3 regions of the Mesorhizobium sp. B2-1-3A genome follow, and region 1 is predicted to be linked to each of the others. Evidence: predicted binding sites of a transcription regulator. Region 1 holds the regulator's gene; each other region holds the start of a gene.
What was found. The regulator LexA, encoded in region 1, represses DNA repair genes until DNA is damaged. The targets are predictions, from matches to a motif close to TGTTCNNNNTGTGTTCNG.
Positions count from the first base shown of each region.

Region 1 (9,859 bases):
GTGCATCCTGCCGTTCGAGGTGAAGGAACTCGAGCGGCTGGGTGGCCCGCCCGGCACCTATGTCGGGCATCGCCTCACGCATGAGGCGGGCGTGCTCGCTGCCGCGAAGGCGCAGGAATTGCCGCGCGATCTTACCCAGGACCGCATCAAGACATTGCTCGTGCTGCCCGGCTCGCGGCGCGGCGAGGTGCGCCGGCTGATCGAACCATTCGGCGAGACGGTGTCGATGCTGCGCGCGCGCGGACATAGGCTGCGGCTGTTGCTGCCGACGGTTCCCCACGTCGCCGACCTCGTGAAATCCTCGGTCAACCGCTGGGATGAAAAGCCTGAGATCATCGTTGATCCCCAACGCAAATGGCAGGCTTTCGGCAAGGCCGATGCCGCGCTGATCGCATCGGGAACCGTATCGCTGGAGCTGGCGCTGTCGGGTGTGCCGATGGTCTCGTGCTACAGGCTCGATCCCATAGCACGCGCCGTTGCGCCCTATTTCGTATCCGTCTGGTCGGCGCTGCTGCCCAACCTGATTGCGGATCGTGCGCTTATTCCGGAGTTCTACAACGAGTACGTCAAGCCGAACAATCTGGCCCGGCAGATGGAGGCGCTGTTCGCCGACAGCGGCATGCGCGCCTGGCAGAAAGACGGCTTTGCCGAGATCGCGCGTCGCATGGCGACGGACAGGCCGTCGGGCGAGATCGCGGCGCAGGTGGTGATGGGGTACGTCAAGAGAGCGAGGTAGTGAGTAGTGAGTAGTGAGTAGTTAAGTGGACTATCACTATTCACTACTGACTACTCACTTCTTCCGATCACCGCTTGGCGATCGGCACGTAGTCACGCTCCGGCGCGCCGGTGTAGAGCTGACGCGGACGGCCGATCTTCTGGCGCGGATCCTCGATCATCTCCTTCCACTGCGCGATCCAGCCCACGGTGCGGGCGACCGCGAACAGCACGGTGAACATGGTGGTGGGGAAGCCCAGCGCCTTCAGCGTGATGCCGGAATAGAAGTCGACATTCGGATAGAGCTTCTTCTCGATGAAATAGGGATCAGTCAGCGCGATCTTCTCCAACTCCATCGCGATGTCGAGCAGCGGATCGTCCTTGATGCCGAGTTCGCCCAAGACTTCGTGCGCCGTCTTCTGCATGATTTTCGCACGAGGATCGTAGTTCTTGTAGACGCGGTGGCCAAAGCCCATCAGCCGGAACGGATCGTTTTTGTCCTTGGCGCGGGCGATGAACTCCGGGATGTGATCGACATGGCCGATCTCGCCCAACATGTTGAGCGCCGCTTCATTGGCGCCGCCATGGGCCGGGCCCCACAGGCAAGCGATGCCGGCGGCGATGCAGGCGAACGGGTTGGCGCCAGAAGAGCCGGCGAGGCGAACCGTCGAGGTCGAGGCATTCTGCTCGTGATCGGCGTGCAGGATGAAGATGCGCTCCATGGCGCGCGCCAGCACCGGGTTGATCTTGTACTCCTCGCACGGCACGGCAAAGCACATATGCAGGAAGTTTGCCGCGAAACCGAGATCGTTCTTCGGGTAAATGAAGGGCTGGCCGATGTGGTATTTGTAGGCCATGGCCGCGATCGTCGGCATCTTGGCGATCAGCCGCATGGAAGCGACCATGCGCTGGTACGGGTCGGAGATGTCGGTGGAGTCGTGATAGAAGGCCGACAGCGCGCCGACCACGCCGCACATGACCGCCATCGGGTGCGCATCGCGGCGGAAGCCGGTGAAGAAGCGCGACATCTGCTCATGCACCATGGTGTGGCGCGTTACGCGGTAATCGAAATCGTCCTTCTGCGCCTTGGTCGGCAGTTCGCCGTAGAGCAGGAGATAGCAGACTTCGAGGAAGTCGCCGTGTTCAGCCAACTGGTCGATCGGATAGCCGCGATGCAAGAGGATGCCGGCATCGCCGTCGATGAAGGTTATCTCGGACTCGCAGCTTGCGGTCGAGGTGAAACCGGGGTCGTAGGTGAACGCGCCGGTGGTGCTGTAGAGCGAGGCGATGTCGATGACGTCAGGCCCGACGGAGCCGCTTCGCACCTTGAATTCATGAGTCTTGCCGGCGAATTCAAGCGTTGCCGTAGCTTCTTGGTTCTTGCCGCCCACATCCAGTTTCTTCGCAGCTTCGGTCATTGCAAACTCCTTCTTGTTTCCTCATGCCGGCAAAGGCAAATTTCTGCAGAGCGACACGTCGAAATCACCGCAATGCGCGTATTCGCCACCGCATTTTAGGAGGTGCGTGCCAGATTGGGCCAAGGCCTAATGTTGCACTGCGAAACGCGCCTTTCAATGCCAATCTTCTTGGGCCAGTTTGCTCCTAATCGATTTGATCCGCTATGCGCGCCAGGCTCTCCTCGCGTCCAAGCACGGCAAGCACGTCGAACACACCCGGCGAGGTACTTTTGCCAGTCAGCGCGGCCCGCAGGGGCTGGGCCACGGCGCCAAGCTTATGGCCACCGGCCAGCGCATAATCGCGGATCGCTGCCTCCGCCGCGGCAGCCGTCCAGTCGTCCGAAACCGCGTTCAAAGCTTCGTGAGCGCCGCGCAGGATCTTGCGCGCATCGTCATTGAGCAAGAGCGCCGCCTTGTCGTCGATCGGCAGCGGGCGCGTGGCGAACAGGAAGGCCGCGCCATCGACAAGCTCGACCAGCGTCTTGGCGCGCTCCTTCAGCCCCGGAAGGGCTGCCAGCAGCTGCGCCTTGTTCGTGTCGTCAAGGCGCGCGGCCATCGCCGGGCCGCCCTCGAGATAGGGCAGCGTGGCGATGAAGATGTCGAACAGTTCGGCATCGGCCATGCGGCGCATATGCGCGCCATTGATCGCTTCGAGCTTGGCGAAATCGAAGCGGGCCGCGCCCTTGTTGACGTCGCCGATATCGAACCAGGAGATCATGTCCTTGATCGACATGATCTCGTCGTCGCCGTGGCTCCAACCCAGGCGCGCCAGGTAGTTGAGCAGCGCCTCCGGCAGGTAGCCCATGGCGCGATAAGCCTCGACGCCGAGCGCGCCGTGACGCTTCGAGAGCTTGGCTCCGTCGGCGCCATGGATCAGCGGGATATGCGACATCGATGGCACGTCCCAACCCATGGCATTGTAGATCACAGTCTGGCGGGCGGCATTGGTCAGGTGGTCGTCGCCACGGATGATGTGCGTGACGCCCATGTCGTGGTCGTCGACGACGACGGCATGCATGTAGGTCGGGTTGCCGTCCGAACGCAGGATGATGAAGTCGTCGAGATCCTTGTTGGGGAAGCGCACCTCGCCCTGGACGCGGTCGTGGACGACCGTCTCGCCCTCGGTCGGCGCCTTGATGCGGATGGCGCCCTTGACGCCGGCTGGCGCCTCGGACGGATCGCGATCGCGCCACTGGCCATTGTAGCGTGGCGGCAGACCCTTGGCGCGAGCCGCTTCGCGCATTGCCTCCAGTTCGGCAGGCGTCTCGTAGCTGTAATAAGCCTTGCCCAGGCGCACGAGCTCCTCCGCGACTTCGCGGTGGCGCGGGGCGCGATCGAATTGCGAAACCGCATCGCCGTCCCAGCCAAGACCGAGCCAGGTGAGTCCGTCCAGGATGGCGGCCGTTGCCGCATCGGTGGAACGCTCGCGATCGGTGTCCTCGATGCGCAACAGCATCGTGCCGGCGGTATGTTTGGCATAGAGCCAGTTGAACAGCGCCGTGCGCGCGCCTCCGATATGCAGGTAACCGGTGGGCGAGGGGGCAAAACGGGTGACGACCTTGTCGGACATGAAACTCTCGGAAACCATCTGAAGCGGGGCGCGGCGGCGCGGACTTTCGCGCGTTGCGCGTTCATGTAGCATAGGGCGTCAGGGGTGCAAGGGGCAGACCCGATGGCTGGACGTGGCCGGGGCTCGGATCAGGGCGAGGACGCTGTTGTTGGCGTCAGCGAGCGGTCCCTGTTTGCGATCCCGCCGCCGGCCTCGCTGCCGCCATCACCTCTCGTTCCTGGCTCCGGCAGCCGACCTTTGCCAGCGGGTGCCCCAGCACCAATTCCGCCCGCCACTGGCAGGATTGCGCGTATCGGGCGGCAAATCGGCCAGGCTTCCTTGCCTCGCCTGCGCCACAGTGTGACGACAGCAGCGGAACTGGAACTTGACCGAGGCGTCGCCTTCCTGCTGGTGCCGGTCTGCCTGGCCGCTGGTGCGATCGGCTATTATTCGCTGGCGGCGGAGCCTGATTTTGCAAAGCCTGTCGCGATCGTCGCACTGATGGCGATCTGTGCGCTTGTCTCGCGCTCCTGGCCGAAAACCCATCTGGCTTTCATGGCGGCATTGTTGTGCGCGCTGGGCCTGCTTGCCGCCAAGGTCGAGACCTGGCGGGCGGACACCCGGATGCTGGGTTCGGAAATCTCGACGCAAGTGACCGGCCGCGTCGTCTCGCTCGACCGCATGGAGACCGGTCGCATCCGATTGACCATAGACGTGACGTCGACGGCGCGGCCAAAACTGCGTTACGCGCCGGAAAGGGTCCGGCTCTCGGCGCGCAAGATACCTGACGACATGACCGCCGGCTCGCTGATATCGGGCTATGCCAAACTGCTGCCGCCGACCGGCCCGGTGCGGCCGGACAGCTACGATTTTTCCTTCGACAGCTACTTTGCCGGCATCGGCGGCAGCGGCTTCTTTCTCGGCAATCCAAGAATCGTCTCCGCCGACGACGATGAGATGCCGCTGTCGGCCCGCCTGTTTTCAGGGATAGAAAATGCTCGCGAAGCCATCGCCGACCATATCAGGAGCGTTGTTGGCGGTGCCGAAGGTGAGATCGCGGCAGCGCTGATCGTTGGCGTGCGCGCCGGCATTCCCAATGAAATCAACGAAGCGATGCGGCGCACCGGCATCTATCACATCATCTCCATTTCGGGACTGCATATGGCGCTGGTCGCCGGCACCATCATGGGTCTGCTGCGCGGTGCCTTCGCGCTGTTCCCGGATTTCTCCGCGTGCCGGCCGGTGAAGAAATATGCGGCCGCCGCGGCACTGTTCTCGATCGCCGCCTACCTCATCATCTCAGGCGTCGTCGTTGCAGCCGAGCGCAGTTTCATCATGCTGGCGGTGATGCTGATTGCCGTATTGTTCGATCGCGCGGCGCTGACCATGCGCAACCTGGCGATCTCGGCGATCGCCGTCATCGTGGTGTCGCCGCATGAGGTGGTCGGCCCGAGTTTCCAGATGTCGTTCGCCGCAACGGCCGCGCTGGTCGGCGCCTATGCCGGCTGGGCGGATCACCGTGCGGGAAAGGCAAGACCGCCACCGCCAAAGCGGTCCCTGCCGGGGTTCCTGACGCGAAGATTCCTGCTGGCGACGGGCGGGTTGGCGATGACCTCCATCATTGCCGGCTGCGCCACGGCGCTATTTGCCATCTGGCATTTCCAGCGTGTGTCACCGCTCAGCCTGTTCGCCAATCTCGCCGTCATGCCTATCGTGTCACTGATTGTCATGCCTTTCGCTGTTCTCAGTTCTCTTGCGATGCCCTTTGGTGCCGATAGTCCCTTTCTCTACGTGATGGGCAAGGGCCTGACCGTGATGATCGCCATATCGGCGTGGATATCGGAACGCTCCCCCGTCGATGCGATCGGGCTGATTTCACAACACTCCGTGCTGCTGGTGACGATTGCCCTGGTCATCGCGACGATGGCGACGACATGGCTGCGGCTCGCGGCAGTGCCATTCGCGCTCGCCGGCCTGTTGACTGTGTCTGATACGCGCGTGCCGGATGTGCTGATCTCCGAAGATGCGCGGCTGGTCGCGGTGCCGATCGGCGGTGGCGAACTCGCGGTCAGCCGAGCTCGTCCGAACGAATTCACCGTCGACAATTGGAAACGCGCGCTGGTGTCCGAAACCATTGTCACACCGGAGATGTTCAACAAGGCGGACGGGCAATTCGACATTGCCGATGCCGTCAATCTGCCGCCAGGGGCGCCGTTCTACTGCACGGAAGGCATCTGTCTCGCCCGGCATCCGTCTGGCGCGATCATCGCGCATGTCGAAGACCGCAAGGCTACCTGGAAGGCCTGCGGCTTCGCCGACCTGATCGTTGTCAATGACGCGACGGGCTACGATGCCTGCCACAACCCGCTGGTCCTCGTCATCACCAAGCGGCAACTTGCACGCAAGGGCAGTGCCGCCGTCTTCTTCGACCGCCAATCGGCGACCGGTCCGCCAACCGTCAGCTTCGCCGTGGACGGGCCGTATCGGCCCTGGCACGAGCAACGAAAGTTTTCGCGTGAGGCGAGGGGGCTGCCGCCCTATCAAAAAGCCGAAATGCCGGCTGCTCCTGCTCAGTAGCGCCTGATCAGCCCGACCAGCTTGCCTTGCACCTTGACCCTGTCCGGCCCGAAAATGCGCGTCTCGTAGGCCGGGTTGGCGGCTTCAAGGGCAATCGAGGCGCCCTTGCGGCGGAACCGTTTCAAGGTCGCTTCCTCCTCGTCGACCAGCGCCACGACGATCTCGCCCGGGCTCGCCGTATCGGCGTTGCGGATAATGACCGTGTCGCCATCGAAGATGCCGGCCTCGATCATCGAGTCGCCCTTGACCTCCAGCGCATAGTGCTCGCCACCCATGATCATGTCCGGCGGCACCGAGATCGAATGCGTCTGATGCTGGATCGCATCGATCGGCACACCGGCGGCGATACGGCCCATCACCGGGATCGACACGGCGGAGACCGCGTCGTCGTCATTGCCGGCAGAGGGCAAGCGCGACGGCGCCGGCTTGATCTGGCGGCCGAGGCCACCCTGACCGAGACTGCCCTGAATGACACTCGGCGAGAATTTCTTTGCGGCGTTGAGGCCGGGCGCGATCGAATCCGGTAGCCGCAGCACTTCCAATGCCCGCGCCCGGTTGGGCAGCCGCCTGATAAAGCCGCGTTCCTCCAGTGCCGTGATCAGGCGATGGATCCCTGACTTGGAGGCGAGATCGAGCGCTTCCTTCATCTCGTCAAAGGAGGGCGGGATACCGCTTTCCTTTAGCCGTTCATGGATGAACATCAGAAGTTCATGTTGCTTGCGCGTCAGCATGGCGCCCCCCAGGCATTGAACGAAGGGTGTGAATCGGAATCGAAAAACAAACCCAGAACAAACACTATCTGTTCCAGTTGTGTTCCGCAACTGTTTAAAGTTTAGTGAATTTGTTAAGGCATCTGAAATTATCCGCTGCCGGCGGTGGGCAGCAATCGACCACCTCCGCGCCAAGGCGAGCATTGAAATCATTTTGGTTAATGGCCTGTGGTCCACCCTCTTGTCCCGCTTGGCATCAGCGTTTGAAGCGCGTTCACAGGGCGGATTGCATGGGCCAATCGATCCATTTCGACCGGAACGAAACGAAATCAAAACGCCAACAATCGCTGGCTATCCGGGGATAGAACGCGTTCAGGCTTCCGGCATCGCTCCGCCCAGAATCTGCGCATAGGCGCCGGCATCGATATTGCCGCCGGAGATAACGCAGACGACGTTGCCGGTTGCCCGCTCGCTGCGGAGAGCGGCGGCGAGCGAGGCGGCACCCGCGCCTTCGGCCACGATCTTTGCCTTCGAGAACAACAGGCGCATCGCTTCCGTGACCTGGTCGAGACTGACGGCAATGGCGCCGTCGATAGACTGGCTTGCCAATGGCCATAGGCCGGGCACCAGCGATGGGCCGCCTATGCTCTTGATGAAGGAGGGGCGCGTCTCGATCTCGACAATGCGTCCGGCCGCCAACGCCGCCGTGACCGGAGCCGCATTCTCATCCTCGACGGCGAAGACCTTGGCCTGGCTCCGCATCGCCTTGACCGCACTGGCGACACCGGTTGTCATGCTCCCTCCGCCATAAGGTGTCAGGACGCAATCGACCTCGGGCAGATCTTCGGCGATCTCGAGGCCAATGGTCGCGTTGCCGGCAAGCACCGCCTGGTCGGTGACCGGGTTCACCAGGAATTCCGCGCCCTCCGGCCGCTCCGTTCCGATGATGTAGCGCCACCATGTCTCGTGCGAGACGAAGCGCACGTCGCCACCAAGGCCGCGGACCCCGTCGATCTTGGTCTGGGGTGCATCGGCATACATGTAGGCGGCCATCGGAACGCCAAGCGCCCGTGCCGCCCAGGCCATTCCGTAGGCCATGTTGCCGGAACTGATGGTCGCAACGCCATGCCTGAGTTCATCGGCATCGCGGCAGAGCAAGGCATTGAGCGCCGGCCTGATCTTGAAGGCGCCAATGGGCGACAATGTCTCGAGCTTGAGGAATATCCGCTGATCGGCACGACCGAGATCGAGGCGCAGCAGCGGCGTGCGCGGCAACCAGGCGGCCAGCCTGTCACGGGCCGCGACCATCTCATAGAGAGCCGGACGTCGCGGAAGCGCTGAAGTCATCCCGAAATTGCCTTCAGGCTGCCGGCGCGTGCGGTGTAGTTGTTCGCGCCGCCGTCCTCGCTGTGAACGTAGACATGCAGCGTGTAGCCGATATGCGCCGTCATCAGCGCCTTTGCCCGCTCGACATCGCGATCGAGGGCCGCTTCCATGATCGCGGTGTGATGCTCGATCGCGATCGCCTCGCGCAGGGCGTCCATTGCCTCGCCATAGCCATCCTTGAGGCCGGCGGCCGCCCGCAATGTCGGCGCCAGGCCGAGAAAACGATGATGCCGCCGCAACTGATCGGCGATTGTCGAACGGAAGCGCAACAGCCAGTTGGACGTCGCAGCACTCAGCAGTGCCGCGTGAAAGGCCTCGTGGCTCTCGTCCCATTGGTCGACGGCCGCATCCGAGGGGTCGTCGACCGCGGTCTTGCAGCGGGAGAGCCGGTAGTGGGCGGTGACAACCGCGTCCTCCCATTCCCTGCCGCCTTTCTCGATCGATTCCAGGAACAGCGGCATCTCCACAACCATCCTTGCGCGAGCCAGGTCCTCGAGCTCGGCCCGCGACACCGGAGCCACGGCAAAGCCGCGATTGCTGATGGCGGTAACCAGGCGCTCGGCTTCAAGTCGAGACAAGGCTTCACGCAGCGGTGTCCAGCCGACGCCGTATAGACCGCGCAGCGCGCTCAGTTTGAGCGGTGCGCCCGGCATGAGGCGTGTGGTCAGGATATCGCGCCGCAGCAGCTGATAGGCCGCCTCGGTTTTCGTGGAGTTGTTCTGATCCTGCATCGCGATCCGTCCATCGTCGGCATGCGAAAATTATATATGATGGCGGCCCATGGCAAGAATTATATATAATGTTTGACAGGTGGCGACGGACTGACCATGATCGCCACAGTTGCCGTCCCGATAAGCGGCGCTGATCAAATCTGGGAGGAAATGATGTTGAAGTCGAAATCCGCTTGGCTGTCGGGATTGGCCCTGGCAGGCGCGTTGATGGTCAGCGCGGGGAGTGCCGCCGCCGACCAGATTCGCATCGGCATCGCCAATTTCGGCGAGCATCCGCAGCTCAACGCCGCCATAGCCGGCTTCAAGAAGGCGCTGACGGACAATGGCTTTGTCGAGGGCAAGGATGTCGTCTACACGGAGAGCCATACCAATTTCGATGCATCGCTGGTGCCGCAGATGATCGCCAAGCTGCAGGCGGAGCAGCCCAAGCTGATCTACACCATCACCACGCCGGTCTCGCAGATCGCCAAGAAGGCGCTTGCCGGTTCCGGCATTCCGATCGTCTTTGCCGCCGTCACCGATCCGGTCGCGGCCAAGCTGGTGCCGTCGTGGGACGCCGGAGACGAAGGCATGACCGGCGCCAGCGATCTGCAGGACGTCGCCGCTGTCATGGCCTTCACCAAGAAGCTGCTGCCGAACGCCAAGCGCTTCGGCGTGCCTTACAATCCAGGCGAGGCCAATGACGTTGCCTTGGTCGAGAAGATCAAGGCGGCCGCACCGGCGGCCGGTTTCGAA
Region 1 is NZ_VFWK01000004.1:513,610-523,468, forward strand. Features, by position in the region: gene lpxB (lipid-A-disaccharide synthase) at 1-736, shown strand, start outside; gene gltA (citrate synthase) at 804-2,132, opposite strand; gene gltX (glutamate--tRNA ligase) at 2,317-3,741, opposite strand; gene FJ977_RS18210 (ComEC/Rec2 family competence protein) at 3,844-6,297, shown strand; gene lexA (transcriptional repressor LexA) at 6,291-7,028, opposite strand; gene FJ977_RS18220 (pyridoxal-phosphate dependent enzyme) at 7,380-8,354, opposite strand; gene FJ977_RS18225 (GntR family transcriptional regulator) at 8,351-9,124, opposite strand; gene FJ977_RS18230 (ABC transporter substrate-binding protein) at 9,278-9,859, shown strand, end outside.

Region 2 (9,859 bases), on a different contig from region 1:
CCCTCCGGATAAGCCTTGGTGAACATTTCAGCGGCCTCCTCGGGGTGCTCGGCGGCCCATTCGGTGGCCTTGATGGTGGCGCGCATCCATTTCTTTGCGATGTCGCCATGTTCGGCGAGATAGGCGGTCGACGCCGTGTAGGTCCAGACCGGCACGTCGGGCGCGCCGGCGGCCGTGCCGACGAGGCTGGTCGGGTCTTTCTTCAAGGTCTCCTGCACCTGCGGCACCAGATAGTTTTCGGTGTTGGTGGCGATGTCGATCTTGCCGGCGAGCAAGAGGTTGGTGTCGGAATCCTGCGCGATAATCAGCTTGACGTCATCCTCGGTCAGCTTGGCGGCCTTGAGCACGAAGGGCATCATCGCCTTGGTCCAGGAGTCGGTGTAGATGGCGATCGACTTGCCTTTCAGATTGTCGAGCGAGAGCGGCTCGCCGGGGCGGCCGAACAGGCCCCAATTGTTGCTCTTGGTGTAGAGGCCGATCGAGGTGATGGGGATGCCCTGGGCAGCGCCGAAGACGACGTCGGTGGTGGCCTCGAAGCCGATCTCGGCCTGGCCGACGGCAAGCAGCCGCGCGGTGGTCTGCGAGTCCGGTGGGAAGATCACATCGACCTTGATGCCCTCGGCTTCATAAAAGCCCTTCTGCTGGGCGACCAGCGTCGGGATCAGCTCGAAATCGGCGCTCGCCCAGTCATAGACAAAGCGGACGGTGGTGAGATCGGCGGCGCTGGCCGGAGCAGCGGCGAAGGCGGTTCCGAGGGCGATGAGGCCGACGGTTGCCGAGATCATCCTGGTGTAAGCACTGTGCATTGCATTCCCCTTTGGTTGTTGTCGACTATTCAAAACTGATGGCAATTCACGCGGCGGTGCTGGCCCCCGCCGGCTTCCACTGCGCCCAGGCGGGTGCGGTGGAGCGCGAGCGCCAGGGCGTCATCAGCACTTCGAGCCCGAAGACGAGCAGGAACGAGCCGACACCGATGACGGTGAGAAGCAGCATGGCGGCGTAGACGCCGGCGGTGTTCATCTGCGCGTTGGCGGTGAGCAGATAGGTGCCGAGCCCTTGCTTGGACGACGCCGTCCATTCGCCGATAACCGCGCCGGTCACCGCATAGGTCGCGCCGATCTTGAGACCGGAAAACAGCGGGCCGATGCAGGCCGGCAGTTTGACGATGGCGAAGGTGCGCAAGGACCCGCCACCCATCAGGCGGGCGAGGTTGAGCATGTCGCGGTCGACCGAGGCGAGACCGTCGAGCACATTGACGACGACCGGGAAGAACACGATCCACGCGACGATGATCAGCTTGGGCATCAGGCCGAAGCCGAAGATGATGACCAGGGGGGCCGCGATGGCGACGATGGGCACCGCCTGCGAAATGATCAGGGCCGGCATGACCAGACGCTGCACGACACGGATCTGCCCCATGGCGAGCGCAAGCACGAAGCCGATCAGAGCGCCGATGACGTAGCCGATGGCGGTTTCGTAGAGCGTCTGGCCGGTCAGCACCGACAGCCGCGGCCAGTTGTCGAACAGGGTGGAGAAGGCGAGCGCCGGCGGCGGGATGACATAGGTGGGAAGCCCGGAGATCCAGACCAGCAACTGCCAGCCGACCAGGATCAACACCATGGCCACGACCCAGATCAAGAACGGTCCCGCCGCTGCGCCAAATCTTGTGTTCATTGGAGTACTCCGATCCCCTGAGGTCCGTGCGCGATCGGTCCATGCCCGATCGGTCAGTGCCCTGATGGTCAGTGGTAGAGGTGCTGCATGATCTGCCGCTTCAGGCCGACGAAAATGTCGGTCGTCAGCACTTCCAACGGCCGGGGTCTCGGCAGGTCGACGGTGAGGATTTCGGCGATGCGGCCGGGGCGGGGCGTCATCACCACGATGCGGTCGGCGAGATAGATCGCCTCGTCGACATCATGGGTGACGAACAGGATGGTGCGCTTGAGGTCGCGCCAGAGCTGCAGCAGCCATTGCTGCATGCCGAGCCGCGTCTGCGCGTCGAGCGCACCGAAGGGCTCGTCGAGCAGCATCACCTGGCGGCCGGCGGCGATGGTGCGCATCATGGCGACACGCTGGCGCATGCCGCCGGACAGCGCGTGCGGATAATGGTTGAGGAAATCGCCGAGACCGTAGCGGCTGGCAAGCTCGGCCGCCTCGATCCGGTCCCGCGCGGTGGCGCCGCGCGTCAGCGACGCGGCCAGCGTGATGTTGCCCAGCACGGTGCGCCAGGGCAGCATCAGATCCTTCTGCAGCATATAGCCGACCTGGCCCGGCCGGTTGGAGACATCGTGGCCGTCGAGCACGATCTTTCCCGACGTCGCCTTGAGCAGGCCCGAGACGACGTTGAACAGCGTGCTCTTGCCGCAGCCCGAGGCGCCGAGAATGCAGACGAACTCGCCGTCGGCGATATCGAGGCTGACATCGTTCAGCGCCACGACCGACCCGAAGCGGACGTTGAGGTTCTCGATCGACAGCTTGGTCGGAGCGGATTCTCGGGATCCGGCGGCGCTTTGTGCCTGTAACGTCTCCGGCATTCAGCAATCCTCGCGAAGCAGGCTGGCTCGGAAACGCATGGATCCTCCCATCCGGCGTCACGCAGGCCTGCACCGGGCAGGCGTGCTTATCGCCAGAAAACAACGTTGAACTAACGTAGGTAAACGTTTACCTAGATGGTTTCCGGCTTGTTGTCAAATCGACGACCGGGGCTGTGGATGACGCGACCTGTTTGTCGGGATCGCGATCCGTGCTAGGGCAATTCCGGGAAAAGTGCGCAGCGGTTTTCCGTTCGGAATTGCGTCAAAACAAAGAGATAGAGCGTTCGCCGAAAGGGCGAAACGCTCTAGTCGCGTGGCGATGGCGGCGAACGACAGGCCATTGTTCGCCGGGTTGCGAGGGAATGTGGCAACAACGATCAAGGATATCGCCCGGCTGGCAGGCGTGACGGCGGCAACGGTCTCAAAGGTTCTCAACCGGAAAGACCAGTCGATCGGCGAGCAGACCCGCGAAAAGATCTGGTCGCTGGTCAAGGAGCTCAACTACACGCCGAACTCGATTGCGCGCTCGCTGATCACCCGCAGTTCGCGCGTCATCGGCGTCATCGTGCCCGACATTCTCAACGCCTATTTCACCGAGTTGGTGCGGGCCTGCGACCAGGCCGCGCGCGAGCGCGGCTATTCGACGATCCTGTGCAATTCGGACTCCGATCCTGAAAAGGAGGCGGCGCATCTGACCTTCCTCGCCAGTCACGGCGTCGATGGCATCGTGCTGGCCGCCAGCGATCTCATTCCGGAGGCCGACTTGCTGGAGCGACTCCGGATTCCCGTCGTTTCGATGGACCGGGAAATTCCTGATCTCGATTGCCTGGCCGCGCGCATCGATACGGATTACGAGCAGGGGGCCTTCCTGTCGGCGCGCCATCTGATCGAGACAGGACATACACGCATCGCCTTTGTCAGCGGCAATCCCTTGGCCTCGAACACCAAGATCAGACGGGCGGGATTCGAGCGGGCGCATCGCGAGGCCGGGCTACCGGTCGATCCCGACCTGATCGAATGCGGCGCGTTCAACCATAGGTTCGGATTGGTGGCCACCCGCACGCTGCTCGACCGCACCAGCTTCTCGGCCATGTGCTGCATGAGCGACATGCTGGCGATGGGCGCGACCGTGGCGCTGCGCGAACGGGGCCTCGCCGTTCCCGACGATTGCGCGGTGATGGGCTTCGACAACATCTACATCGCGCCGCTGCTGGTGCGGCCGCTGTCCACCGTCGAACGGCGCATTTCCGAGGCCGGCACCTTGGCGATCGGCGCGCTGCTCGATTTTCTCGACGACCCGACGCATCCGCGCCGGATGGTGCTGATGGAACCGACGGTGATTTTGCGCGAGACGACGTGACGGCACAGGGACAGGGTTGGCGGGCTATCCTGCCCCCAGTTGCTTCGCCAGATCAGCCAGCATCGGGCGCTGCCCGACAAGGATTTTCACCTCGGCCTCGGGCAGGCTGAACCAGCCGGCTCTGTCGACCTCGGGGAATTCCTTCATCGACCCGGATCGCGGCGGCCATTCCATGGTGAAGGTATTGCTGCTGATCGCGGCGACATCGATCTCGGTTGTGGTCTCGACGGACCAGGCGATGACGATCTTGCCGCCCGGCTGCCTGTATTCGCCGAGGCGCGCGAAAGGGTCGCCGACCTTGATGCCGAGTTCTTCGGCGGTCTCGCGTTGTGCCGCGGCGAGTTCGTCCTCGTCCTCGCCGACGAGCCCCTTCGGGATCGACCAGGCGCCATCGTCCTTCTTCGCCCAGAACGGGCCGCCGGGATGAACCAGAAGCACCCTGACATCGCCACCGCTTCGGCGATAAATCAGCAGGCCTGCACTGCGTTTTGCCATTTTTGTATGTCCGTTTGCGGCGCCGGTGCGAAGTCGGCGGTCACCTGATTGCGCGTGGATCATGGGCGCCGATCTTGCGCCGGGACATTGCGACGTTATGTCAGGTGCATCCGCATTGCACCCCATTGCGGGGGCCTGCAATCTGACAGCATCGTTTGGGTTGCGTCGAAGTCAGGTGGGACGTCCGAAATGCAACTGGGTCTGATCGGCTACTACAGCGATTTCGTGGTCTATCCGCTGGTGATCGCCGTACTGGGGATCGCCGGGCTGATCGAGGCAGGCGAAGAGAGCGCCCCGGACTGGCTCGGCACAATGCTTATCTGCCTGGGCCTGTGGACGCTGATCGAATACGTCCTGCACCGCTTCGTCCTTCATCACGTTCCCTACATCAGGGATCTGCATGATCGTCATCATGTCGAGGAGCGCAGTTCGGTGGGCACGCCGACCTGGCTCAGTCTCGGCGTGCATGCGTTGATCGTACTGCCCGTTTGGATGCTCTCGGATTTCGCGACCGCCAGCGCGGTCGGTTGCGGGCTGATGCTGGGCTATCTCTGGTACATCAGCGTTCATCACATGATCCATCACTGGCACCCCTCGCATCCCAGCTACCTCTACACGCTCAAGCGCCGCCATGCTGTGCACCACCATATCGACGACACCGCCAATTTCGGTGTGACGTCGATTTTCTGGGACAGGGTTTTCGGCACGGCCCGGCTTTGAGACAAGTGGCGCCAAGCTCCTTGACAAGCCATGCTTGCCGGGTGTTGTTTTGCCGCCAACCGCTTGGACGTTGGGGATTGCCGTGAAGAAAACCTATCAGAAGCCGGTGCTGGTGAAGCGCGAATTGCTGTCCGTCGTGACCGCGGCGCCTGTTACTTCCGGGCGTTGACCCGGAAGCCTGAGGGCGAGGGCTCTGGCGCTTACAGCTCCTTTTCCGCCAGTTCCCTGAATTCGTCGGGCACGGAGCGTGCCGCTTCGAGCGCCACCGTGCCGTAGCCTACGGCCTGTTTGCCGAAGCGTTCGCGGATCTTGTCGATGGCGCGGTCGGCGCCGAATCGGGCCAGGCCTTTTTGACTGCCGGGGCGGCGCTTCTCGTCGGCGAGGCCAAGCGGCAGGTCGAGCTGCAGTTCGGCACTTTCCTCGAGATGCGAGACCGAAATCGCCAGCAGCGAGATCGTTTTCTCCTGGCGATGGTCGGCGAGGACGCCGCGCACCAGGTCGCCGGCGATCTCGGCCAGCATGGTGGTCGCGGAGATGGGCTGATCCAGCGTGATCGAGCGCGTGACGGCGCTGAGATCGGCAAAGCGCACGCGCACCGTCACCGTGCGGCCGGGCCGCGCCTTGGCGCGTAGGCGGCTGGCGACCCGGTCGGCCAGGTGCAGAAGCGTGGGCACGATCACCCGCGCCACGGCCGGCTTCAGGCCAAGCGCCGATTGCGCGCCTGCCGAGTGCGCCCGGCGCTTGGTTTCCAGTTTCCTCGGGTCGCGGTTCCACGACAGGGCGGCAAGCTTTTCGCCGGCGGCGGGGCCGAGCAGTCGCGTCAGCGCGCCGCTATGCGTTCGGGCAAGCTCGCCGATGGTCTCGACGCCGATCTCGGCCAACCGCGCCTTTGTCGCGGGGCCGACGCCCCACATCAGCGAGACCGGCAAATCGTGCAGGAAGGCGAGTTCGGTACCGGGATCGACCACCACCAGCCCGTCGGGCTTGGCGACCTGCGAGGCGATCTTGGCCAGATGCTTTGTGCGGGCCACGCCGATCGAGATCGGCAGGCCAAGTTCCGTGCGCACGCGGCGCCGGATCGCCGTGGCGATCTCCGCCGGTTGCCCGAACAGATGCGTGCAGCCGGCGACATCGGCGAAGGCCTCGTCGATGGAAATGCGCTCGACCACCGGCGTGAAATCGTCGAGGACCTTGATCGCCGCGTCGCCCAGCCGCTGGTAGTGGCTGAAATTGCCGCCGACGAAGATCAGCTGCGGACAAAGCTCGCGCGCCTTGCGCCCCGGCATGCCGCCGCGCACGCCGAAGGCGCGCGCTTCATAGGAGGCGGCGAGCACCACGCCGCCGCCCACCGCGATCGGCTTGCCGCGCAGCGACGGATCGAGCAACTGCTCGACCGAGGCGTAGAACGCGTCGAGATCGGCATGCAGGATGGTGGCTGTGGTTTCCATCCCGCTGCATATCCGAGGTTGCTGATAGACAAGAACGAATAGAGAACAAAAGGAGACAATTGTCAAGCGGGACTGTGGAAAGCTCCACTTTCTCCTACAGGGGAGAAGGGAACGCTGCGCCGCCACCTACCCAATCTGCTCTGCCCGCAGTGTTGCCTTGATCCGTTCCAGCGCAGGCTCGCCGCCGGCCGCCAGTTCGTCGGCAATCCGGGCCAGGTGATCGTCGGCCTTGCGGTGCTTGCTGCCCCACGCGCCGAGCGTGGCCAGCACCGGCAAAAGGTCGATGCCGGCCTCGGTCAGCCGGTAGATCGCCTTCAGCCCATGGCTCGGGTCGTCGCTGCGAGTGAGGATGCCTTCGTCCTGTAGCGTCTGCAGCCGCTCCGCCAGCGTGCGTGAGGAGATGCCTTCATCGGACTGCAGGAACTCGCGAAAATGCTTTTTCCCGGCGAAGACCAGGTCGCGGATGATGAGCAGCGTCCAGCGGTCGCCCAGCAGTTCCAGCGACAGGCTGATCGGACAGCCGGATCTTTCACGCGTCGACATTTCTATGCTTCCATTTTTAAATCAATTTACTATTGACATCATTTTTGGCCTGCGTCAATGGTTCCAAAAGTAAAGCAATTGCCTCTTGATGTGGAGACGACGATGAAGAAGCTCATCCTTCAGATGCAGATGTCGGTCGACGGTTTCGTCGGCGCCTATGAGGATCATGGCTGGCAGCTCTGGGAGTGGGGCGACGACAGTGCTTGGGACGAGGAGCTGAAGCGGGACTTCAACACCGTCTTCGCCGGCATCGACACAATCCTGCTCAGCCGCAAGATGGCCGAGGAGGGGTATCTGACCCATTGGGGCAATGCGGCGAAGAGGTTTCCGGCCGATCCGTTCTACGCCTTCGCCCAGCGTATCGTGGAGGCCCGAAAGGTGGTGCCGAGCGGCAGGCTGAAAAGCTCGCGCTGGGAGCGCACGACGGTGGTCAGCGGCGACCTGCCGCGCGAAATCGAGGCGCTGAAGGCAGGCGAGGGCGGCGACATGGCCGCCTTCGGTGGTGCCGGCTTTGCATCGGCGCTGATCGCGGCCCGGCTGGTCGACGAGTTCCAGCTGTTCATCAACCCGGCGGTGCTGGGCGCGGGACGCCGCATCTTCGAGCAGGGCGGTTTCCAGGACCTGCTTCTGCTCGGCTCGAAGGCCTATGCCTGCGGCATGGTGGTCAATCGCTACGCTCCGGCGCGGTGAGGAGAGAAAAATCCGGGTCCGACGTATCCTTTCCACCCGCCCGTCCGTCCTTGGCTTTGGAAGGTCGCGCAGCCCGCGATCCGCAACCCTGGGAGATTATCATGGCGAGCACTGAGAGTGAGGCGAACAGGAACCACTATGCGGCGATCGTCGCCAATGCCGGCACGTTCAACAGCCCAAAGGCGATGATCGATTTCAACGACACCAGCTGGACGGCGCTGACCCGCGAACCCGGCGGCGTCGACTATATCGAGGTCGATGCCGGCGGCGTGCCGGCGCTGTGGATCGTGCCGAAGGGCGGCGACGAGCGGCGGGCGCTGTTTTATGCGCATGGCGGCGGCTTCCTCGGCGGTTCGATCTACACGCACCGCAAGATGGTTGGCCATCTCGCCAAAGCCGTCGGCTGCCGGGCCTTGCTCTATGACTATCCGCTGGCGCACCAGGCCAAGCATCCGGCCCAGACCGAGGCGGCGATGGCCGCCTGGAACTGGCTCGTCGACCAGGGCTTCGACACCCGGCGGGTCGCGCTTGCCGGCGATTCCTGCGGCGCGGTGCTGACCTATGGCCTCCTGCAGCGGCTGCGTTCGCAAGGCCGGCCGTTGCCAGCCGCCACGCTGATCATCTCCGGCTGGTTCGACATGGCGCTGACCGGCGCCAGCTACGCGACCAACCGCGAGAAGGATCCGGCCTTCGCCAGGGAGTCCGTCGACTGGCTGGTGACCAATTTCATCGGCGACGGCGACCGGCTCGATCCCGAGGTCAGCGCGCTCTACGCCGATCTCAGCGGCTTTCCGCCCGTCTTCCTTCAGGCCGGTGCCGACGAGGCACTGGTCGACGAAAGCCGCATGTTCGCCGAGCGCGCGCGGCAGGCTGGCATCGAGACGCGCCTCGATGTCTTCGACGGCATGCTGCACTCCTTCCAGATGATGGCCGGCCGGGCGCCGGAGGCCGATGACGCGATCGGCCGCTTCGCCGCCTGGCTGCGGCCGAGGCTCGGCCTGCCGGATGCCGTCAGCGAGAAGATCGCCAGCGGCAAGGCGGCATAAGCATGGGCGGGCCGATCGGGTCGCACTTCGTGCTTGTGGATGCACGGCGCCTGCGCGATGGTGCCGTGACGTTAGAGCAGTTCACCGTTTCACGGAAACGGCGAACTGCTCTAACTCTTTGTTTTGACGCAATTCCGAACGGCTACACACTTTTCCTGGAATTGCTCTAAGCGACGTGCCGCGATGAACCAGCAGATCCGCACATCCCGTGAAACGAGGCAAGGCATCGAGCCGCGCCTCGATCCCGAAGGCCTGTTCGACCTGCGCTACAGGGCATTCCTGGAGACGGTCTCGCATTTGCGCGTCCGTCTGCACCGCTACTGCGCGCGCATGACCGGCTCGGCTCTCGACGGCGAGGACATCATGCAGGAGGCGCTGTTCGAGGCCTACCGCAAGATCGCGCTGCTCGACGATGCACAGGCATTGCGGCCATGGCTGTTTCGTATCGCCCATAACAGGTGCATCGACTTCATCCGCAACCGCCGCACGCGGCTCAAGGCCGAAGCCTCCTATGCCAGCGATGAGATCGTGCTGCCTGTCGAGCCCGCCGGTCCGGGCGCCGGCCGCGCCATCGAGCGGCTGGTGGTGCACCTGCCGCCGAAGGAGCGCGCCTGCGTGCTGCTCAAGGATGTCCTCGACCATTCGCTGGAAGAGATCGCCGACCTGGTCGGCTCGACATCGGGCGGCGTCAAGTCGGCGCTCAATCGTGGCCGCGCCAAGCTCGCCGCTCTTCCGGCGCAACCGGTCGCGGCACCCGCGCACGACCCCGAACTGGAGCGGCTGCTCGGCCGCTATGTCGAGCTCTTCAATGCCAGGGACTGGGACGGGGTGCGGGCGCTGACCAGCGCCGATGCCCGGCTGCGGGTTTCGGACTGCTACAATGGCCTGCTCTCCCGCTCGCCCTATTTCGTCGAATACGAGCGCGGCGAGCCCTGGCGCATGCGGCAAGATGCGATCGAAGGGGAGGCCGTGCTGGTGGTCGACAGGCTGCAGGGCGAGGCGTGGCGGCCAGCCTATCTGGTG
Region 2 is NZ_VFWK01000002.1:903,047-912,905, forward strand. Features, by position in the region: gene FJ977_RS10925 (ABC transporter substrate-binding protein) at 1-806, opposite strand, end outside; gene FJ977_RS10930 (ABC transporter permease) at 853-1,674, opposite strand; gene FJ977_RS10935 (ABC transporter ATP-binding protein) at 1,743-2,534, opposite strand; gene FJ977_RS10945 (LacI family DNA-binding transcriptional regulator) at 2,899-3,894, shown strand; gene FJ977_RS10950 (NUDIX domain-containing protein) at 3,919-4,389, opposite strand; gene FJ977_RS10955 (sterol desaturase family protein) at 4,579-5,109, shown strand; gene dinB (DNA polymerase IV) at 5,310-6,557, opposite strand; gene FJ977_RS10970 (helix-turn-helix domain-containing protein) at 6,684-7,100, opposite strand; gene FJ977_RS10975 (dihydrofolate reductase family protein) at 7,203-7,790, shown strand; gene FJ977_RS10980 (alpha/beta hydrolase) at 7,892-8,836, shown strand; gene FJ977_RS10985 (sigma-70 family RNA polymerase sigma factor) at 9,020-9,859, shown strand, end outside.
Region 2: a site for LexA is predicted at 6,588-6,605, ahead of dinB (DNA polymerase IV). Genes of this name have one in related genera too.

Region 3 (9,859 bases), on a different contig from region 1:
AAAACAAAGCGCGTTGAAGGAAAGCCGGCTGGCCCAGGAATGCGCATGGCGGGAAGTATGGCCGATAAGCAAGCCGTCGAACAATTAAAAAACGCGGGGACCGCGGTTCTCGCGGGGCGCTGAGGGCTATTATCCGGCGGAATGCGCGACTTTTTGGCCAAATCCGCATTGTCACGTATGCGCCGGTTTCCTGTCGCCAATTGATGCGCTATGCAGCGCAGGAGCCAGCAAGATACGCAACAGCGGCAAGCCAGTGCGGAGGGGTTGATGAGCGATATCGAACGCGAGAGCATGGAATTCGACGTGGTCATCGTCGGCGCCGGTCCGGCCGGCCTTGCCGCGGCCATCCGCCTCAAGCAGGTCAATCCCGAGCTTTCCGTCGTCGTGCTGGAAAAGGGCGGCGAGGTCGGCGCCCACATCCTCTCCGGCGCCGTCGTCGATCCTGTCGGCATCGATCGGCTGCTGCCCGGTTGGCGCGAGGAAGAAGGTCATCCTTTCAAGACCCCGGTCACGGCGGACCATTTCCTGGTGCTCGGCCCCGCCGGCTCTTTCCGTCTGCCCAACATCCTGATGCCGCCGCTGATGAACAATCACGGCAATTACATCGTCTCGCTCGGCAATGTCTGCCGCTGGCTGGCAACCAAGGCCGAGGCGCTTGGCGTCGAGATCTATCCGGGCTTTGCCGCCGCCGGACTGCTCTACAATGAGGAAGGCGCCGTCACCGGCGTCGTCACTGGCGACATGGGCGTCGAGAAGGACGGCACACATGGCCCGGGCTTTGCGCCGGGCATGGCGCTGATGGGCAAATATGTGCTGATCGGCGAGGGCGCACGTGGCTCGCTCGCCAAGCAGCTGATCGCCAGATACAAGCTTTCCGACGGCCGCGAGCCCGGCAAATACGGCATCGGCCTGAAAGAGCTCTGGCAGGTCAAGCCGGAGAACCATCGGCCGGGCCTGGTGCAGCATTCCTTCGGCTGGCCGCTCGACATGAAGACCGGCGGCGGTTCCTTCCTCTACCATCTCGAGGACAATCAGGTGGCGGTCGGCTTCGTCCTCCACCTCAACTACAAGAACCCCTATCTCTCGCCATTCGAGGAGTTCCAGCGCTTCAAGACGCATCCGGCGATCGCAGGCACCTTCGAGGGCGCCAAGCGGCTGGGCTATGGCGCGCGTGCCATCACCGAGGGTGGCTGGCAGTCGGTGCCGAAACTGTCCTTCCCCGGTGGCGCGCTGATGGGTTGTGCCGCGGGCTTCGTCAACGTGCCGCGCATCAAGGGTTCCCACAATGCAGTGCTGTCGGGAATGCTGGCGGCCGAGCATGTCGCCGAGGCGATTGGCGCGGGCCGTGCCAATGATGAGCTTTCCACCTACGAGCAAGCCTGGCGCGCGACCGACATCGGCAAGGATCTGAAGAAGGTGCGCAACGTCAAGCCACTGTGGTCGCGGTTCGGTACCGTTGTCGGCATCGGCCTCGGGGGCCTCGACATGTGGCTGAACACGCTGTTCGGCATCTCGCCCTTCGGCACGCTGAAGCACGGCAAGGCCGACTATGCCGCGCTCGAGCCCGCCGCCAAGCACAAGAAGATCGCCTATCCGAAGCCTGATGGCGTGCTGACCTTCGACCGCCTGTCTTCGGTGTTCCTATCCAACACCAATCACGAAGAGAACGAGCCGGTCCACCTGCTGGTCGGCGACATGGAGCTGCAGAAGCGCTCGGAGCATGATGTCTTTGCCGGACCATCGACACGCTATTGCCCGGCAGGCGTTTATGAGTGGGTCGACAAGGATGGCAATGCCGCCGCCGATCCGGCGGCGAAAGACGTGCGCTTCGTCATCAACGCGCAGAACTGCGTCCACTGCAAGACCTGCGATATCAAGGACCCGAACCAGAACATCAACTGGGTGCCGCCGCAGGGCGGCGAGGGGCCAGTCTACCAGGGCATGTGACCCGCGCGCCGACAGGCCCTCGATCCGGCGGAAAAATACCGGACATGTGAACGGCGCCGGTCTGTTTGTCGCCTTCGCGAGACTGGGACTTTGCTCAGGCCCGTTGAAGCGTCTGGCCGAGTGTGGTCTTCTCGGCCACCGACAAAGGATGCGGACATGCGCCTGACCAGCCTGACGATGCTCGCCGCGGCCTGTGTGCTGTCCTGTGTGTCAGCCGCGTCGGCGGACACAAAGCTCATTGTTCATGTCCGTACCTATGACGTTGCCGGAAAGACCGGGGCCGCCCTCGTGGAGGCCATGGACCGGCTGGGACCGAAGCACGGCTACATGACACGCGCCATCGCCGAAACCGGCTACACGGTGCATTGGGATCTCGATATCAGCCGCCAGGATGGGATCTGTCGTCTGCGGCAGGCCAACGGCAAGCTCGACCTGACCTACACCTTCCCGCGACGGCTCTCGCCGGCAAGCCCCGGGCTGCGCAAGCGCTGGGACGGGTTCATGGCTGGCGTCCGCAGGCACGAGCACACGCATGGCCGCATCGCGATGCGGATGATGCGGGCCACCGAGACCGCGCTTGCCGGCCTGGAGCGTCGGGACAACTGGTTCTGCACGGGCACGCACCTCGAGGCGAGGCGGCGGATCAACGCCACCTATGCCGAATACGAAGCCAAGCAGAACGCTTTCGACGCCCGCGAGCATCGTGGCGGCGGCCATGTCGAGCATCTTGTCGACGCGCTGACCAAGCTTGACTGATGAGCACCGAGGACACAGGCGCCGTTCTGCTTCGCTCGGGATGACGGGATCAGCCCTGCGGCTTGTTTTGAGAGCCGTTCGCCGCGAGCGCCGTGGCGTGATCATTTTCAGGCTGCTTGTCGCCAGGCCTTAACGTGAACTCGACCAGCACCGGCAGGTGGTCGGAGCCGGTATCCTCCAACCGCGTCGAAGACAGGATCGTCAGTCCGCCCTTGCTGAACACCTGGTCGATGGGCAGGCCTGCATAGCGGCGCAGGAAGTCGGGCAGTGTCCGGTGGATCCAGGTCGGTCCGGCCGACGGCATGACGGTCAGCCTGCCGAGAGCAGCAACCCGCCGCACCGCCGCGCTCCACGGCACGGCGTTGCAATCGCCGGCCATGATCGCTGTCTCGCCGAGCCCGGCCAGTGGTTCCGCCAGTTCGCCAATCTGCCAGTATTGCTCCTTCGGCCACGGCCAGCTCAAATGGATCGCGGCGACGTCGACCCCGATCCCGCCGAAGTCGATGGTGGCGGTCGCCATCGCGCCGCGCGGCTCGCAACGCGGTGCGGTGTCGGCGGCAAACGGCCGGCGCGACAGCAACGCCACCCCGAACATGCCGTTCGGGTAAGGGCAGAGGATACGGTAGGGATAGGCGCTGGTGATGTAGCCAAGCTCGGTCGTCCACATGCCGGACACTTCGTCGAGGGTGATCACGTCCGGATTGGTGCGGCCGATCAGCGAGAGCACTTTCTTCGGTGTCGGGTTGTTGAAGCGCAGGTTCATCTGCAGCAGGCTGTAGACGGCCTGATCGGCGGGCTTGGCAACCGCGGGCTGCGGCCAAAGTCTCGGCAGGGCGCTTGCCGTCGTGGCCAGGCAGGCGATGGCAAAGAGCAGCCCCGCTGCCGCTTGCAGCCGAAACGAGCTGGCGAGCAGCGGCAGTGCCAGAAGCGCCATGAGCACGCTGAGGTGAATGCGGAAATGCGAGAACGAATCGAAAGCGGGATGCAGCGTGCCGAAGAACCCGGCCAACAGCACGGCCGACAGTGCCGTCATCGCCAGGAATGCCAACCCAGCCGTCATTTTCAAGCGCGCGCCTGTTGTCATTGAGGTCGTGTCTGCTGAATGCCGCCTGACGATCCGTTCAATCTGCTTAGCGGTCCAATTGCGGCTTGAGCAAGACGACGAATTGCCTCGCCGAGGCGCTGCGGCCACCTACTGGAACGCTGTTTCCGAAAAGCTCCGGAGCTTGCGCGAATGCAGCCGCTCCATCGGCATCTCGGCCAGCTTCTCCATCGCCCTGATGCCGATGGTCAGGTGTTGCGCCACCTGCCGCTTGTAGAACTCGGTCGCCATGCCTGGCAGTTTCAACTCGCCATGCAGTGGCTTGTCGGACACGCACAGCAGCGTGCCGTAGGGCACGCGGAAGCGGAAGCCATTGGCGGCGATCGTCGCCGATTCCATATCGAGCGCGATGGCACGCGACTGCGACAGGCGCTGCACAGGCCCGCGCTGGTCGCGCAGTTCCCAGTTGCGGTTGTCGATGGTGGCGACCGTGCCGGTGCGCATGATGCGCTTGAGATCGTAGCCCGACAGGCCGGTGACTTCGGCAACCGCCTCCTGCAGTGCCACCTGGATCTCGGCCAGCGGCGGGATCGGCACCCAGACCGGAAGATCGTCGTCCAGTACGTGGTCCTCGCGCACATAGGCATGCGCCAGCACATAGTCGCCAAGCGCCTGGGTGTTGCGCAGTCCGGCGCAATGGCCGAGCATCACCCAGGCGTGCGGCCGCAGCACGGCAATATGGTCGGTGATCGTCTTGGCATTCGAAGGGCCAACACCGATGTTGACCATGGTGATGCCGCCATGGTTCGCCTTTTTCAGGTGATAGGCCGGCATCTGCGGCAGACGCTGTGGTCCAACGCCTTCGCTCGGCGCACTTTGTCCGGCCTTGGTCACGACATTGCCCGGCTCGACGAATTCCACATAACCGCCGCCGCCCTTCTCCATCAGGTCGCGGGCGCGGGCGCCGAACTCGTCGATGTAGAACTGGTAGTTGGTGAACAGCACGAAATTCTGGAAATGTTGCGGGCTGGTCGCCGTGTAGTGCGTCATGCGGTGCAGCGAGTAGTCGATACGCTGCGCCGTGAATGGGGCTAGCGGTCTTGGTTCGCCGAAGGCCACTTCGAACGTGCCGTTGGCGATCTGATCGTCGGTGCCGTCGAGGTCCGGCACGTCGAACAGGTCGCGGATCGGCCGCTTGATGCGCTCCGCGGCGGCGCCGTCGACGTAAGTTCCCTCCAGGAAGGCGAAATGCAGTGGAATGGGAGTGGTCGATTCCGAAACAGTGACCGCCACGCCGTGGTTGCGCATGATCAGGCGAAGTTGTTCGATCAGGTAGTTCTCGAACAAGTGCGGCTGCGTGATCGTGGTGGCGAAATGGCCGGGCGTCGGCATATGGCCATAGGCTTGGCGCGAGTCGACCTGGGTGAACGAACTCGTGGTGACGCCGATCTCGGGATAGAAGGCGCGGTAGCGCTTGCTGCTGTCGCCGCCGGCGGCCAAAGCGGCGAAGGAATCGCGCAGGAACTTGGTGTTGCGGTCATAAAGCAGCTGCAGTGCCGCGACCGCTTTCGCGGCATTGTCGAAGCTTTGCCGGCCAAAAGCCTCCGGCATGACCACAGATTCGATGGCTTGAGGGTAGATTCGCTTTTCCATGGCTCAATATAGAGACTCGGACGAGCGGTTGGGAGGGGTGTGGCTGTCGAAGGCGCCCAAAGCGCCATTTTTCTTTATCCCCGCTGCAGACTGACCAGCAGGACGAAGCCGACGCCGGACTTCTTCAGGGCCGGAGCCTCGATCGTCGAGCCGGCATCGGCGCGCATCATCGGCACGGCCAGGACCGGAGCGGCCAGGACCATCAGGATAAGCGCCGCCCGCGGCAGAAGCCGAAGGGTCTTGAGTGCGTTGGCGGCGATGCGGTTCATGATGTCTGAGCTTTTCTTTTCGAGGTCTGGTTTCTTTGGTTCAGTTGCGAAGGTGGGTGGGGCAGGCGAGGCGGCATGTCCTGGAACTGGCTTCGTCCCAGGAGCGGGGGGAACGGCCCGCTTCGGCGACGAGGATGGCGAAGAACATTCCAAACAGGCTCATCAGCAGGCAGACGATGGTGAAGCGGCGAGCAAGCATCGGGTGGTGTCTCCTTCAATACGCAGGAGAATGCCCCAACGCCTCTGAACCGGCTCTGATGCCGGCGTTCATCTGCGGTTCAAAATGATTGACGGGATCTGATCCGGTCGCTGCCGGCCTGATACGGCCAACGGAGGCAGGGCAATGGCACCGGTGCTCGGCCCGCCGATGAAACGAAAACGGGGCCTGCCAGGCCCCGTCATCATGTCCCAAGGATATGGTCGATCAGAGCTTGTGCCAGGTCTGGCTCTTGCAGATCAGACCGCCGAGCACGCAACCGCTCATCTTGAGCGAGGTGCCCGACAACGTCGCCTTGCCCGAATAGGTCTTGTCGTTTGCCGGGTCGGTGATGCTGCCGGCATATTTGTTGTCGCCGGCCGCCTTGAGCGAGCCGATGGTCTTGCCGGCATATTTGCCCGACTTGAGCGTGATCGAAAACGAGCCGCTGCCTGAAATGGCCGCGGTGTCGCCGGCTTGCGTCTTCCAGTTGCCCTCGATCGGATCGGCCCACGCCGTTCCCGCCATGATCAATGTGGCTGCAAGGGCCAGGCTCACTTTTCGAAACATGTCTTCCTCCCTTTGGATGGCCGGCCGGATGCTCCGCCTCGCCGGTCTGCCGTTTACGCAAACGTAAGCTAATCCAGCTCCCGCCAAAACAAAAGCGGTGCCGCGACGGAAGGCTTTGGGATTCTGAAAGCGCCTGATTCGCGTCGTCGCGGAGGGAAATGAAAACGACCGGCGCATCGTGTTTGTTTCCCGTGGTTAGCGGAGTGTTGATCCAAGCCCGGAAAATTTTCGTCAAATTTAGCGAAAATCGGCTGAAACACTGGCTTCGTATCCTTAACGAATTTCCGCGTTTACCTCTTGTTTTAGCTTTGTTTTCCTCAAATTAAGCACGCCATTTAACGACGGATTCAAGCCTGAGCGGCATTCTCGAAAGCATCGAAAGAGCGGCCCGGACAAGACAAACGGAGGCAGCTCTCGGGAGCCAGACAGGGGACTAAAATGGCACGTTTTGAAATGCTTGAAGCAGGTTTCGGCGCCATGGGGGCAACTGCCCAGGCCGACATTCTTTTCGAACTGGGCATGATGTATGCGACCGGCCGCGACTGCGAGACCGACGTCGTTGCCGCCCACAAATGGTTCAACATTGCCGCCATCAAGGGGTCGGCCCGCGCCGCGGAATTGCGCTCGGAACTGTCGGCGGCCATGTCGAAGGTCGAGATTGCCAGGGCGCTGCGCGAAGCCCGCGAATGGATGACCATGCACTAGGTTTCCGCCAGGCGGGAAAGCTCGGGTCCAGATCGCTCAAAGACGGTCGGGCCACAACAGGGACAAGGCTGCGCAGACAGCCGGGCCACAGGCCAACAACAAGAAGGCGGCAGGCGAATAGGTCAAGCCGTACGACGGACCATGATCCCGGAAAGTGGAATCCGGTTTTCGGCCAAGATCATGGTCAACAGGAAAGACAGGGACGGCCAAGTTGGGGTTTGCGGCGCGGGGGCGCTGGGGAAACAGCCCGACAGGCAAAAAAGCCATGACCGGCCGGAACAAGGCTGGCGTGGCTTTTTTGCGTGGATGAGGCCTCCCAGGCCCAATCGAGCGGCGTCAATGCGCCTAGACAGGCCCGATGAAGGATGAAATTGTCCCGCCTCTCTGGAAGAAGCGCGGCCGGGGCGGCCGCGCGTGAGTGGAGGAGTTCTATTGCAATGAAAAAAATGAGTATTTTGAGCGCGGCCATTTTCGGCCTGATGATGAGTGCCCCGGTCGCATTCGCCGACGACATCACCGTTTCGGTGGTTGGCCCGATGACCGGACAGCTCGCCACCATCGGCGATCAGTTCAAGCAGGGCGCACAGGCCGCCGCCGATGCCATCAATGCTGCGGGCGGCGTCAACGGTTCGATGATCAAGCTCGACATCGAGGATGACCAGTGCGATCCCAAGCAGGCAGTGTCGGTCGCCAACCGCATCGTCGCCAACGGCGTCAAGTTCATCGATGGGCATGCCTGCTCAGGATCGAGCATTCCGGCCTCGGCCGTCTATGCCGAAGCCGGCGCGCTGATGATGAGCCCGGCTTCCTCGAACCCGGTGCTGACCGACGCGGCCGCCAAGGCCGGCTGGCCGACGATCATGCGCCTCTATACGCGTGACGATGCACAGGGCGCCTTCATCGGCCCGTGGATCGCCAAGAAGTATGCCGGCAAGAACGTCGTCATCCTGCACGACAAGAGTGCCTACGGCCAGGGCGTGGCTGACGCTGTCAGGGCAACTATGAACACCGGTGGCCTGAAGGAAGTCTACTACGACGCCATCAATCCCGGCGAGAAGGACTATTCCGCTCTTGTCACCAAGCTCAAGGATCTCAAGGCCGACGTCGTCTATTTCGGCGGCTACCATCCTGAAGCCGGCCTGATCCTGCGCCAGTCGGCCGAACAGAACCTGAAGTTCCAGCTGATCATGCCGGATTCGATTGCCTCGCCGGAGTTCTGGCAGGTTGCTGGCCCGGCCGGCGAAGGCACCATGTTCGTCTTCCCGTCGGATCCGCAGGCCAAGCCGGAGGCCAAGGCCGCCGTCGAGAAGATCAAGGCCGGCGGCTTCGTGCCGGAAGGCTTCACGCTGTTCTCCTACGCCGTGGTCCAGGCTTTCGCCGAAGGCATCAAGCGTGCCGGCAGCGACGATCCGGCCAAGGTTGCCGAAGCGTTGAAGAACGGCACGCCGATCAGCACCGTTGTCGGCGACGTCACCTTCGACGAGAAGGGCGACCTCAAGAACGCCAGCTACGACATCAACCAGTGGCACGACGGCAAGTACGCGCCGATCGCGCAGTAATCTGAGGCGATAATCCAGAGAAATGGCCGGGGCGAACCCCGGCCATTTTGTTTTGCGGTCGGCGATGCGCTCGCTGTATCAGCCCGCGGCGGCGGCCGAGGCGGTCTGCTCCTCGACGAACCGCACCAGCACCGTCCCGTCGGTGACCTGCGCACCTTCCGTGGCGATTTCGGCAATCACCCCGTCATGCGGGGCGGCGATGGTGTGCTCCATCTTCATCGCCTCGAGGATCAGGAGAGCTTGTCCCTTTATCACCGCATCGCCCTTTGCCGCGCGCACCAGCTTGACCAGACCCGGCATCGGCGCGCGTAGGCTGCCGGATGCCGCCGCCGCGTCATCGCTGCGTGCCAGCGGGTCGGGCACCGCGAAAGTATAGCCGATGGCGCCTTCGAACACCGTGATGTGGCCTGGCCAGCGGGCGAGGCGTGGAGCGGCACGAAAATCATGCGAATTGGCGCTGTCGTAGGGCGCACCGAGCGCTACCTGGAAACGCCCGTCCGGCCGCACCGAAACCTTTGCCAGAATATCGTCGTCGCCGAACTTCAACCGCGTGCGCCGCGCCACGTCGTGGAAATGCGCATAGCCGGAAAGCGAAGACCACGGGTCGTTCGACGCCGGCGATAGTCCTGCGCCGGACGCGGCAAGGGCGGCTGCCGAGATGATTTCGCCGGTTGGCGGCGCGAGCTCGGTCAGTGCCGCCTGATGTCGGCCGATCAGGCCGGTGTCGACGTCGCCAGCGCAAAAGTCCGGATCGGCGGCGAGGGCGGCAAGAAAGGCGGTGTTGACGGTGGAGCCGGCAATTTCGGTCTGCGACAGCGCTGTGCCGAGTGCTTCGAGCGCGGCTTGCCTGTCCTTTGCATGGACGACCAGCTTCGCGATCATCGGGTCGTAGTAGGGCGAGATGGCATCGCCGGCCCGTACGCCGGTCTCGATGCGCATCGTGGCCGCGTCGGGTGCCGTTACGGGAAATTTCAGATGATGCAGCGTGCCAGTAGCCGGCAGGAACCCCTTTGCCGCGTCCTCCGCATAGATGCGCGCTTCGAAGGCATGGCCGGCAAGCGCGATCTCGCTCTGCGACTTCGGCAGCTTTTCGCCGCTGGCGACCCGCAACTGCCACTCGACCAGATCGGTGCCGGTGACCATTTCGGTGACGGGATGCTCG
Region 3 is NZ_VFWK01000001.1:695,298-705,156, reverse strand. Features, by position in the region: gene FJ977_RS03580 (hypothetical protein) at 1-47, opposite strand, end outside; gene FJ977_RS03575 (electron transfer flavoprotein-ubiquinone oxidoreductase) at 268-1,947, shown strand; gene FJ977_RS03570 (DUF922 domain-containing protein) at 2,104-2,703, shown strand; gene FJ977_RS03565 (endonuclease/exonuclease/phosphatase family protein) at 2,753-3,763, opposite strand; gene FJ977_RS03560 (AMP nucleosidase) at 3,896-5,356, opposite strand; gene FJ977_RS03555 (hypothetical protein) at 5,473-5,667, opposite strand; gene FJ977_RS35685 (hypothetical protein) at 5,708-5,866, opposite strand; gene FJ977_RS03550 (DUF2147 domain-containing protein) at 6,092-6,433, opposite strand; gene FJ977_RS03545 (sel1 repeat family protein) at 6,872-7,138, shown strand; gene FJ977_RS03540 (branched-chain amino acid ABC transporter substrate-binding protein) at 7,576-8,697, shown strand; gene FJ977_RS03535 (acetyl/propionyl/methylcrotonyl-CoA carboxylase subunit alpha) at 8,776-9,859, opposite strand, start outside.
Region 3: a site for LexA is predicted at 6,732-6,749, ahead of FJ977_RS03545 (sel1 repeat family protein). Genes of this name have one in related genera too.